Regions from separate parts of the Pararhodospirillum photometricum DSM 122 genome, predicted to be linked through region 1. Evidence: riboswitches for the same ligand, from Rfam matches in the RefSeq annotation. Region 1 holds a riboswitch; the other holds the start of a gene.
The links. A riboswitch is a leader RNA that binds a small molecule or an ion and turns the genes downstream of it on or off. The one in region 1 is predicted to bind cobalamin.
Positions count from the first base shown of each region.

Region 2: it holds a riboswitch for cobalamin, as region 1 does, so the genes downstream of both, RSPPHO_RS04440 (energy-coupling factor ABC transporter permease) here and RSPPHO_RS15355 (TonB-dependent receptor plug domain-containing protein) in region 1, are expected to answer to the same signal.

Region 1 covers NC_017059.1:3,442,417-3,445,808, forward strand. Annotated here, with positions in the region: gene RSPPHO_RS18180 (ABC transporter substrate-binding protein) at 1-57, opposite strand, end outside; gene RSPPHO_RS15355 (TonB-dependent receptor plug domain-containing protein) at 153-2,093, opposite strand; cobalamin riboswitch at 2,288-2,488, opposite strand; gene ehuB (ectoine/hydroxyectoine ABC transporter substrate-binding protein EhuB) at 2,662-3,392, shown strand, end outside.
Region 2 covers NC_017059.1:1,015,405-1,018,796, reverse strand. Annotated here, with positions in the region: partial or broken gene RSPPHO_RS21685 (NAD(P)H-hydrate epimerase) at 1-1, shown strand, start outside; partial or broken gene RSPPHO_RS21680 (NAD(P)H-hydrate dehydratase) at 375-689, shown strand; gene RSPPHO_RS21675 (hypothetical protein) at 751-903, shown strand; cobalamin riboswitch at 1,030-1,234, shown strand; gene RSPPHO_RS04440 (energy-coupling factor ABC transporter permease) at 1,370-2,029, shown strand; gene RSPPHO_RS04435 (energy-coupling factor ABC transporter substrate-binding protein) at 2,041-2,349, shown strand; gene cbiQ (cobalt ECF transporter T component CbiQ) at 2,342-3,142, shown strand; gene RSPPHO_RS04425 (energy-coupling factor ABC transporter ATP-binding protein) at 3,139-3,392, shown strand, end outside.

The DNA of each region.
Region 1 (3,392 bases):
TGGCAAGGGGGCGGCGTGGGCGAGGGACGCGCCGGCGAGCCCAAGGCACAGAGCCACCCAGGCCGGGAACCCTCGGCGGGTTTGGGGGCGTGGACAAAGGGAAGACTGGGGAGGCTTGCCCCCCCACCTCCCTCGGTCCCGGGGGAGAAGCCTCACAGCTTGAGACGCAGGCCGCCGTATCCGGCGATGCCCGGCGCGCCATAGCTGAAGACCTCCTGATAATCCTGGTCGAGAGCGTTCTCGACCCGGCCAAACAGTTCGACCTTGTCCTTGACCAGGGCATAGGAGCCGCCGAACGACACCAGGGTATATCCGTCCAAGGTGGTGCTGCCCGGGGTGTAGCTCAGGTCATAGGTGGTATCCTGGCGCGCTCCGTTATACTGGAGGCTGGAGAACACCTGGGCCCGCTCGTCGAGGAAACGATAGGACACGTCGAGGCTGGCCAGATGATTGGGCCGGCGCACAAGATCCTTGCCGTCGGCATCCTCAGCGTTCTGAAACGTGTAACTGGCCGCCACGTGCAGGTGCTCCAGGGGCTCGGCCTGGGCCGTCAGTTCGACGCCGTTGATGGTCGAAACCCCCGAGACGTTCTCCGCCGACACGCCTGAGCCCTGGATCAGCTTGTCGATCTCGGTGTGAAAGAAGGTAGCCCCCAAGGTCAGGCGCTTGTTGAGCAGGGGTTGATCGACGCCCACATCCCAGCCGAAGGATTTTTCCGGCCGCAAGTCGGGATTGCCCTTGAACGTCGAGGTATACCCGTACAGCTGGAACAAGGTCGGGTTCTTGACACCGGTCCCAACCGAGGCGCGCAGTTTGGTTTGGATCAGGGGCACGACATAGGCGGCCGTGGCGCGGGTGGTCGTGGCGTCGTCGAACAGCTCGTTGAAGTCCTGGCGCACCGACCCCGACAGCGACAAGGCCTCGAACAGGGTCAGGCGGTATTCGCCGACCACCCCCGTGGTTTCCACCTCCGGGGCGACCTTGGACCACGCACTCTTGTAGTAGGCCGACTCCGCTTCGTGCTCGACCAGGGCGGTCAGGACATGCTGGGCCGGCACCAGGGTATCCGTGGCAAACGACACCGAGGACTGATAGCCGATTTTGGTCTTGAGACCGTCTTGGGTGTAATTCCAGGCGTTGTTTTGATCACCGGTGGCGTTGAAGCTGGCCACCGACAGGTCGATTTTGTTGCGCCAGTGGTCGTCGAAGGAGCGCAACTCGGCGGAGAGACGCCCGAACGCTTGCTCTCGATACTCCTTGATATCAGCATCGACAGCCCGCATCAGCCCCAGGGCCGGATCGGCGCCGAAGTCGTCATACTGCAAGGTGGCACTGACCAGTCGGCCGGCCACCTCGATGTCGAGCGTGTCGGTGGGCGAAACGCCGCCACGCAACACCAGGGCAGTGTTCTTGTAGCCATCGGCCTCGGTGCCAGAGCGCGCGGAGGAAATGCCCTGGGTGGCGAATCGACTGGCTGACAGGGCATAGTGGGCCAGATCGGTGGCGCCACTGAGGCCCGCCTGGACCTGGGAGGTCCCGAACGATCCCCCCTCGACCATGCCTCGCACCGTTGGAACGCCCTGGCCTTTGCGGGTGACAATGTTGATGACGCCGCCCACCGCATCACTGCCCCACAAGGCGCTTTGCGGACCGCGCAGCACCTCAATGCGCTCGATGTCGGTCGCCACCAGATCGCCAAAGTCGAAGGCCGAGCCCGAGCCGGGGTTGTTGACCTCGATCCCGTCGATGAGCACCAGGGTCTGGTTGGCCTTGGCGCCGCGCAGATACAACTCGGTCTGGCTGCCTGCCCCGCCGGTGCGATTGACGGAAAGGCCGGGAACACGGCGCAGGGCATCGGAAATCACGCGGATCTGGCCCGATTCCAGGTCGTCGCGGGTCAACACACTCAAGGCGCTGCCCACCTGCTCGCTCGCCACAGGCACGCGGCTTGCGGTGATGACAAGCTCGGGAATCGTGACGGTATCCTCGGCGGCGGTTGCCGCGCTGGCAAAACCGATCGTGAGCGTCACCAGTGAAAAGGTAAAGGACCGTTGCCGGGCCAGCGCCCGGAACGGAAGGGAACCATGGGTCATGTGACACCATCCTTGCCCAGCCATGGAAAGGCCCTCCTCAGAGAGGAAAGCCGGCGCAGGGGAGGTCGTCGCAAGACAAGCCTTGGCGGAAAAACGGACTCATGGCGTTCCTGGCCTCCTTGAATGCCTTGCGACAACGTCCAGTCGTCGCCATCCAAGATGGCCTTGTTCCGAGGGATCACCCGTCCAGCGGAGCGGCGACGCGTGCGCGGGCAGGTCTCCTGGCTTCGCGGGTCATCGCGGGTCTCCGGCCTTCCCAGTTGCCCAGTGGCCGATAAAGGAGACACACTCGCCGCTGACAGTTGCGGGGACAGCTCCGGACTCCACCTCCTGACGAGGTGCCACCGGATTCCCTTTCAAGCCCCTTGCGGGGCACCAGCGCAAGCCGAGGTGTGCGACACGCTCGGGGTTAGGTCAATGCTTTTTTTGAAGGCAGAGGTGGCGCGGCCCAACAGGATGACCCGGTCCCCGCCCGTTCCCCGATTGCCCTATGATCGCAGCTTCCCGTGTCCTGGAAGGCGAGATACAGTCGAAACAATTCGGTCAGTAGAAGAGGAGCCGAGCCCTCATGAGACTGTCACGCCGTTTTTGGGCAAGTCTGGCAGGCGTCGGCCTCCTCGTCGCCGCAATCGCGGCCCTGTTTCGCCCCCCCCTTGATCCCACCTGGGAGCGCCTGACGCGGACCCGCGTGGTCCGGGTCGGGTATGCCTGGGAACCTCCCTACGCCTACCGCGACACCGCCGGCCACGTGACCGGAGAGAGCCCCGAGGTCGCCCGGGTGATCCTGACCCGCCTCGGGTTCACCTCAATTGAATGGATCCAAACAACCTTTGCCAGCTTGATTCCAGACTTGCAGGCGGGTCGCTTCGACCTGATCGCGGCTGGGATGTTTGACACCCCCGAACGGGCAACCCAAGTCGCCTTCAGCCTCCCAACGGCCTGCGTCGGGCTGGCGCTGCTGGTGAAACAAGGCAATCCGCTGGGTTTGCATAGCCTGGAAGACCTTGCCCGCACCCCCCAAGCCCGGCTTGCCGTTCTCAGTGGCGCCATGGAAGGGAAAATGGCGCGCGATGCCGGCATTCCCGACCAACGCCTGCTCGGTTTTCCCGATCCCCCCCTGGCCCTGGATGCCCTGCGCCAGGGGATGGTGGATGCGTTGGCCCTGACCAGCCCAACCATCGATACCTTAGCCCGGGCCACCCCCGACACGGAGCGGGCCCACCCCTTCCTCGCCTCTAGCAAAAAGAATGGGTGCTCTGCCTTTGCTTTCCGTCAAGAAGATAGTATATTTCTGAATGC
Region 2 (3,392 bases), 1.4 Mb from region 1:
CCTGCTCTATCCCGGCCGCGCCCTGTGTGGCCGGTTGGAAGTCGCCGATATCGGCATCTCGCCCGCTGTCCTCGACGTCTTAGCCCCCGATACCTTCATCAACGCCCCGGGCCTGTGGACGCTGCCCCGCCCGCCCCGGCTCGGCCACAAATACCAGCGCGGCCATGTGGTGGTCGTGTCGGGTCCGCGCCTGACCGGCGCGGCGCGGCTGGCTGGCCGGGCGGCGCGCCGGGCCGGGGCCGGGCTGGTCACCCTGGCCGGCCCCCCCGCTACCTTACCCCTCTTGGGCGCCGACCAGCCGGGAGCCTTGCTGTGGGACCTGGAGCACGACGGCGACCTCGCCGCCTTGCTCGGCGATCCCCGCCGCTCGACCTATGTGCTGGGGGCCAGGACGAGGCCGAGGCCTGGCGACCACCGCCGAGGCCCTGAGCTTGGCCGCCAGCGATCGGGGCGTGGTGCTCGACGCCGACGCCCTGACCAGCCTCGCCGGCCAACGCGCCGCCTTGGCCGCCGTGGCCCGACCGGCCTCCTGCGTCCTGACCCCACACGACGGAGAATTCCAGGCCCTGTTCGGTGATCTCGCCGACCTACCCGCCGACCGCCTGGGCCGAGCCCGCGCCGCCGCCCGTGCCGCCCAGGCGGTGGTGGTGCTCAAGGGGCCCGATACGGTGATCGCCCATCCGGCGGGCTTGGCGGCCCTCACCCTTAACGCCCCGCCCGATCTGGCGACCGCCGGCTCGGGAGATGTTTTTGGCCGGCATCATCGCCGCCCACCTCGCCCAGGGCTTGCCCGCCTTCCCGGCCGCTGCCGCTGCCGTCTGGCGCCACGCCGAAGCGGCCCGGACACATGGACCCGGCCTGATCGCCGAAGATCTCGCGGAGGCGCTAACAGCAGGCTTTTAAGGAAAGGAGGGGCCTGGACCTCGGCCGGATCCCTCTTCTTAAACGGGCTCTCACGCCCTCATTCCCCTTGCCTTGATGACACCGGCGGACCTTGACGTCCCCCCCCGCCGCGCCTAAGGTCCCCCCCGTTACAAGGAAACAGGTTCCCCGGTCCAAGTCCTCCGGGGATTAAAAGGGAACTCCGGTGCGGCCCAGACGGACCAAAGCCGGGACTGCCCCCGCAACTGTGAGCGGCGAGCGCTCTTCCCAGACGTGCCACTGGCCCTTGGGCCGGGAAGGCGGGAAGAGAGCCCAGACCCGCAAGTCAGGAGACCTGCCGTTTCCGATCCGTGCCATTCTTCCGGGCGGGGTGTCCCGGGGACGCGGGACCAGTCCGGTGGGCGCCCGCGAGGGAGACCCGTCTTTTCCGGCAGGGCCCTCCCCATCGATTCCCACGTCTCCCGGATCATCCAGGGAGAAGAGTTTCATGCACATCATGGAAGGCTACCTACCGCCGCTCCACGCCGCGGCCTGGACAGCCGCCGCCGCGCCCTTTGTCATTGCCGGCGGCCTCAAGGTTGTGCGCGTGGTCCGCGACCACCCCGAAAGCCGGCTGTTACTGGCGGCGTCGGGGGCGTTCACCTTTGTTTTGTCGGCGCTCAAGATGCCCTCGGTCACCGGGAGCTGTTCGCATCCCACCGGGGCGGGGCTGGGCACGGTGTTGTTCGGCCCGGCGGTGATGACGTTCTTGTGCTCCATTGTGCTGCTGTTCCAGGCGCTGCTGTTGGCCCATGGCGGCCTGACCACGCTGGGGGCCAACATCTTTTCCATGGGCATCGCCGGCCCCTGGGTGGGTTGGCTGGTGTGGAAGGGACTGCGGGGCCTCAACGCCCCCTCCGAACTGGCGGTGTTCGCCGCCGCCGCGTTGGCCGATCTGGCCACCTATTGCGTGACCTCGGTCCAGTTGGCGTTGGCGTTCCCGGATCCGGCGTCGGGCTTTGCCGGGGCGGCGGTCAAGTTCCTGGGCGTGTTTGCCGTCACCCAGGTGCCGCTGGCCCTGGTCGAGGGTCTGCTGACGGTGGCCATCATGAACCGCCTCGCGCGCTACAGCACCGAGGACCTGCGCACTCTGGCCCGCATCCGCTAAGGAGCCTCCCGATGACCTTCTTGCGCGACAACCGCATTATCTTCGCCTTAGTGGTGGGAATTCTTCTGCTGCCCTTGCTGATGCCCAGCCTGAAGGACGCCGAGTTCTCCGGGGCCGACAGTCAAGCCGAGGGCGTGATCACCGCCCTTGCCCCCGACTACCAGCCGTGGTTCGAGTCGCTGTGGGAGCCGCCAAGCGGCGAGATCGAGAGCTTGCTGTTTGCCCTTCAGGCCGGTCTTGGCGCCGGCATCTTGGGCTACGTGTTGGGCTTCCACCGGGGCCGGGCCGGCAAAGACCACACCACGGGGCGCGATGACTGATCTCTTCGATCGCGCGGCCCATGCCAGCCGATGGGCGCGCCGCGGCGTGGGCGGCAAGACCGTGCTCGTCGGGGGGCTTTTGGGGGTGGCCTTGGCCGCCCCTGCCCCCTGGGGTGCGCTTTTGGTCCTCCCCACGGCCCTTGCCCTGGCCCTGGGGCCGGCGGGGGTCTCTCCCCGAATCCTTTTGGTGCTGTTGGGGGCTCCAGCGGGCTTCCTGCTGCTCTCGGCGCCTGTATTAGCCGTTTCCCTCGACTGGACGGCGGGGGGCTTCTGGCCTCAGGTGCATCTCATCCCCGATGGCCTGGGATCGGCGCTCTTGCTTGGGGTCCGGGCGCTGGCGGGGACGGCGTGTCTCGCCTTGCTGGCGCTTACCACCCCGTTACTCGACCTGATCCGGCTGCTGGCCCGCCTGGGACTGCCGCCGGCCCTCATCGACATCACGGTTTTGACATACCGGCTTGTTTTCCTCCTGGGGGACAGCGCGTTGACCGGGGTTCGGGCCCAAAGTGCCCGCCTGGGTCACGACGGCTTTCACCGCTCCTTGCGGTCGTTGTCATGGCTGGGGGCGGGGTTGCTGGTGCGTACCATGGAACGGGCGCGGCGCCTGGAGCGGGGGTTGGCTGCGCGCGGGTTCGACGGCGCCTTGCCACCCCTAGCCCGGGGGCCGGCGACCCGGGGCGCCGACTGGAGCTTGGCCTTTGGCCTGCCGTTGGCCCTGGCCGCCGCCGCCTTGGCCCTGGAGTTTGGAGGACCGTCCGTGCTGGCGGCGGTCCAGGGAGGTTTCCTGCCATGAGCCCCGCCTTGCTGCTTGAAGCCCGGTCGCTTGTTCACACCTATCCCGGGCGCGACACCCCCGCGCTGGATGGCCTGTCGCTTGGCGTCGAGCGGGGGGAACGGCTGGCGTTGCTGGGCCCCAATGGCGCGGGCAAGACCACCTTGCTCTTGCACCTCAACGGCTCCTTGCGTCCGCAAGACGGGGAGATCCGCTTGGCGGGCGAGCCCCAGGGCTATGACCGCGCCGCCCTGCGCCGCTGGCGCTCGCG